DNA from 2 places in the Globicatella sanguinis genome. Region 2 is predicted to be linked to the other one. Evidence: predicted binding sites of a transcription regulator. Region 2 holds the regulator's gene; the other holds the start of a gene.
What was found. Region 2 encodes HrcA, which represses chaperone genes, less so after heat shock. Its sites were predicted from a motif close to TTAGCACTCNNNNNNNNNGAGTGCTAA; they were not measured.
Positions count from the first base shown of each region.

Region 1: the regulator HrcA is predicted to act here: its motif matches at 1,126-1,152, upstream of CYJ72_RS08630 (co-chaperone GroES).

Region 1 is NZ_CP126962.1:1,923,027-1,925,446, reverse strand. Features, by position in the region: gene groL (chaperonin GroEL) at 1-817, opposite strand, end outside; gene CYJ72_RS08630 (co-chaperone GroES) at 831-1,097, opposite strand; gene CYJ72_RS08625 (DUF5960 family protein) at 1,215-1,508, opposite strand; gene CYJ72_RS08620 (hypothetical protein) at 2,299-2,420, opposite strand, start outside.
Region 2 is NZ_CP126962.1:350,329-352,748, forward strand. Features, by position in the region: gene grpE (nucleotide exchange factor GrpE) at 1-500, opposite strand, end outside; gene hrcA (heat-inducible transcriptional repressor HrcA) at 522-1,535, opposite strand; gene CYJ72_RS01455 (YitT family protein) at 2,003-2,420, opposite strand, start outside.

The DNA of each region.
Region 1 (2,420 bases), 1.0 Mb from region 2:
CTACCACATTTAAGGTACCACGTAATTTATTTAATACTAAAGTAGGCAATGCTTCACCATCAACATCTTCGGCGATGATTAACAAAGGTCTACCAGATTGCATAATTTCCTCTAATAATGGTAAAACATCTTGAATATTGGTAATTTTACGGTCTGTAATAAATACTGCCGGGTTTTCTAAGTTCGCAATCATCTTCTCGTTGTCAGATACCATGTATTGTGATAAGTAACCACGATCAAATTGCATCCCTTCTACTACTGATAATTCAGTGTCAATGGATTTAGATTCTTCAATCGTAATAACACCGTCATTGCCGACTCTTTCCATTGCATCAGCAATTAATGCACCAATCTCTTCATCTCCTGAAGAAACAGCTGCAACTTGAGCAATCGCATCTTTAGATGATACAGGTTGTGATAAACCTTTTAACGCTTCTACGGCTACTTTCGTTGCCATATCAATTCCACGACGAATTCCTACTGGATTGGCACCAGCAGTAACGTTTTTCATTCCTTCACGTGCAATTGCTTGGGTTAAAACTGTTGCGGTAGTCGTTCCGTCACCAGCTACGTCATTGGTTTTTGAAGCAACTTCTAATACTAATTGTGCTCCCATGTTTTCGAAACGATCTTCTAATTCAATTTCACGAGCAATCGTCACACCATCATTGGTAATTAATGGAGAACCATATGTTTTATCTAACACCACATTACGGCCCTTTGGTCCTAAAGTGGTTTTAACGGTATTTGCTAAAATATCGACTCCGCGTAATAATGAAGCGCGAGCATCTTCTGAAAATTTTAATTCTTTTGCCATTATCTACTATCTCCTATCCTAAAATTGCTAATACTTCTTCTAAATCAATGACTAAGTAGTCAGTACCTTCATGAGTAATGGTTGTTCCTGAAAACTCATTGAATAAAACAACATCGCCTGTTTTCACGATATCTTCTTCGGTTACTAATTGACCTAAAGCAATTACTTCACCTTGAGTTGGTTTTTCTTTTGCAGCACTTGCTAATACTAACCCACCTGTTGAAACTTTTTCATTTGATTCTAGTCTGATTAATACACGTTTTCCTAAGGGTTTTAACATGATTGTATTCCTCCACTATTTGATATTTTTAGCACTCTATCACCTTAAGTGCTAATACAGTTATAATAATAGGTCATTTTTGGTCAAAAAGCAAGTAGTTTGACTAGATTATTCAAATTAATTTGACTTGGGTAACTGTTGTTGGACGTTCACGAATTGAAACCAGGCATTCCCTGCATTATCGTAAATTTGCTTAAAATGAAAATTATAAGTCTGGTTATCAATCGTCTCGGGCGGTGCGATCTGGATTACCTTTTGAGAACTTTTTTTAAGTTGTTGAATCATTTTCGCCTCTATACTCCACGCAGGATAGACCGCCTTAGCAATTTGATAATATGCTTTTTCAAAGCGTAAAAAAGAATCATCTTCTGGATAAAAATTATGATTAGGATTAAGCAACTGATTATCCATCACTCGATCACCTCTGTTAGCTTATAAACTATCATATCCTCATAGAGTTTTCAAGTAACTCTAGTTGCTAATACTCCATCAGATGAACTATTAATATATTTTAACTTAAATTCTGGATGATTTAATATTTTTTCTAAAACTGAAATGGGATAATTTTAATCAGCTTTTTTCTTCAACCAGTCATTTCATAATGTTTACTCATTTAAGCTTCTTATTTCAAACAAAAAAGCCGTTCTACTGTACGGCCAAGACAGAGATAGTTGGATAACCTCCTTTCAGTTTTCAGACGGTTTCAAGGCGCTATCCTCCTTCCATGTTATTAAGTAGTTTATAGTCTTACTTAGGACTTAGTTATTGAATGGACATCACCGCGATAATGGATGGTTTGCCAAATAATGATAAATCCTTTATTGATTGAATTGAGGCTATAAAAAAACGACTACGATTAGTATTCACTTGGGGAACATCCTTCACATTCTATAAAGCCATAACAGCTTTTAAGGTAAATATGAATACTTTACTGCACCTCTCATTCATAGGTATTCTTAGTCGTTTTAATTATTAATATTTCAATTGATATCTTTACATTCATTATACTGCTCTTAATTCAAGATTCAATCAATTTACTTGTTCTATATATAACTTTTACAATCTTTTTTCTCAACTAGAGACTACATCACTCAGATGAACTAATGATTTCACTGCTTTAACAGCCGTCTTGATAATTAAACATAAAAACCAAAGCAAAGAGTATTGCGTTAAGCGCTGCTACTCTGCTTCGGCAAAAAAATTATTCGAATAATCCTTTTAAAAGCTCTTGAAATTCTTCTTCTGTCGCTACAATATGTTGGTTACTATCTTCACCATTTAAAACGCCATCAATATTTAAATCGTCTAGGTTTTCAGATAGAT
Region 2 (2,420 bases):
GCTTCCATCACGCTGACTGCTTGGTGGAAATTAGGGTCAAATTTTTCTCCCATTGGATCAATGACTTTAATGTTTTCACTTTCCAAAGCATTTTGTAATTGTGAGAGAACCATCTCAACACCTTTTTTCAATGCTTTAGCGTCATCAGAATTAGTCTCGCTTTGTAAAGCGCGTTCTAGATTATCAACTACTTCTAACATTGAAGTTGCTAATTTTTGCGAACGATATTTTGCTAAATCTTGACGATCCTTAGCATTCGTTCTTTTCATATTCGCAATTTCAGCTTGTAATCTTAGCACTTGGTCTTCTAGAGCATCATTTTTTGCTTCTAATTCAGCAAGTGGATTCTCTTCCACCTTTGTTTCTACTGTTTCATCAACAGTTGAGCTTGCTTCTACTTCTGCTGTTGTTTCTTCAACATCTTTGGTAGTTTGGGATTCAACTTCAACTTCTGAAACATCTTTTTCTAATTCTTCATTACGTTTGTTTTCTTCTGCCACTACGATACCTCCTTTTAATTGTTAATAATTCGATAGTTCGATTAATAAATCTTGCATTCCTGTCATAATTTTATGATAAGGCATTGTCGCAGGACCTACCAAACCAAAGGTAATGACATGATTGCCAATTTTACTTTTCGCCGTAACGATACTTACATTTTTAAAGTGATACGGTGGCGTTGTAAAATCAAATGTGACATTCAAACCAACTTTTGCATCAGTTAAAATTTGATACCAGGCTTCGTTTCCATCGATTAAATCAAACAAAGTGCGCCAGCCTTCAGTTGGTAGTTCTGGATCAATGAGATCAAACAAATGATTTTTTCCTGCAACATGATAATACTGACTGTCATGTGCTTCGTTTGCCTTTTTGATTAAAGAGGCAAAATTCAATTGTACTGAAACAGCCTGTTGAATTTTTAAGGGAATTGTCAATTTCATACGTTGATACACATCATCTAATGTTAAATCGATCAATTCATCTTGAATAATTTGTTCAATCTTATCGATTGCCTCGTCTTTTAAAGCATATGGTAAATCAAATAATTGACTTTCAACCTGTCCATGGTCACTAATCACTGACGCAATGAGTTGATAATCCGATAATTTGGTTAATTTAAAATCGCGCATCCTACGATGACTCAGATTCGAAATCAAAACGACAACCGGATAACCAGTATATTGTGCTAACTGATTAGTCGCATGCAAGACAAATTGTTGAACATCATAATATCGTTCACCAAATAACTTATTTGATTGTTCTGGCTTATTTTCAGACTCTTGCTTTATTTGTTCGATTAATTGATCAATGTAAAATTGGTAGCCTTCATAAGAAGGAATACGACCACTTGAACTATGAGCTTTCATTAGAAACCCTAATTGCTCGAGCGCCATCATATCATTACGAACAGTAGCTGGACTTACTTGTAAGACACTTCTTTGCAATAAAGTCCTCGAACCGATAGGTTCTTCGGTCTCTCCGTACAATTTAACAATCAACTGTAATATCTGTTGTTGTCTAGGCGTTAAATTCATCTATTTTTCTCACCTCACTAATTAGCACTTATACACTTGGAGTGCTAACCTATCTATATCATACACCCTACTATAGCCTTTGTCAACACTTTTTAATAAAAAATTAGCACTCTTTTATAGAGAGTGCTAATCAACAGAAGGTTGTTATTATAAGGTTTTGTATAACAATGATAAAATGTTTAGTTTAAAATAGAAAATAATTGCTAAAAACAAAGCCATTAATCGAGTCATAAAAAAGTTGGTTAGGGCTCCTGTACTAACAGTTACTTCATACAGAGAGTTAGCTATTTGCTTTATAACTTTCGTAATCGTCTCTTTGCTTCCATCTCATAATGAGTAAGTTTCGATTGAAGGCAATAATGGCTTTTAGGTCGCAATACCAGACTTTCCATTGATTAATCCATCATCAAAACATGGTAGCGACTTGAAATGACTAGCTTTTACTATATTACCATGTCCCTAATAAATTAAGGTTCATTACCAGAAAGGTTGGTCACTGCCGGTGTATCATTTTCAGGTTCGATAAAGAAAGTAAAGCCTTCGCCGACTACTTGATGAATATCGGTGACGGTTACAAATGCCTTAGGGTCAATTTCATGAACAATTTTTTGTAATGCCAGTAATTGACGCTCGCTAATAACAATATATAGCACATGCTTTTCCAGTTGCGTATAAAAACCATAACCATTTAATACTGTAATACCACGATCTAATGTATCGGTAATTTTCTGTGCGATCGCTTGATGCTCATTTGAAACGATCGTAACAGCTTTACGTGGGTTAAATCCTTCCAAAATAAAGGAAAGAACTTGACTTGTAATCAATAAAGTAATGACCGTCATCACACCTTTTTCTAAGCCGATGACAAAGGTTAAGGGGGTAATA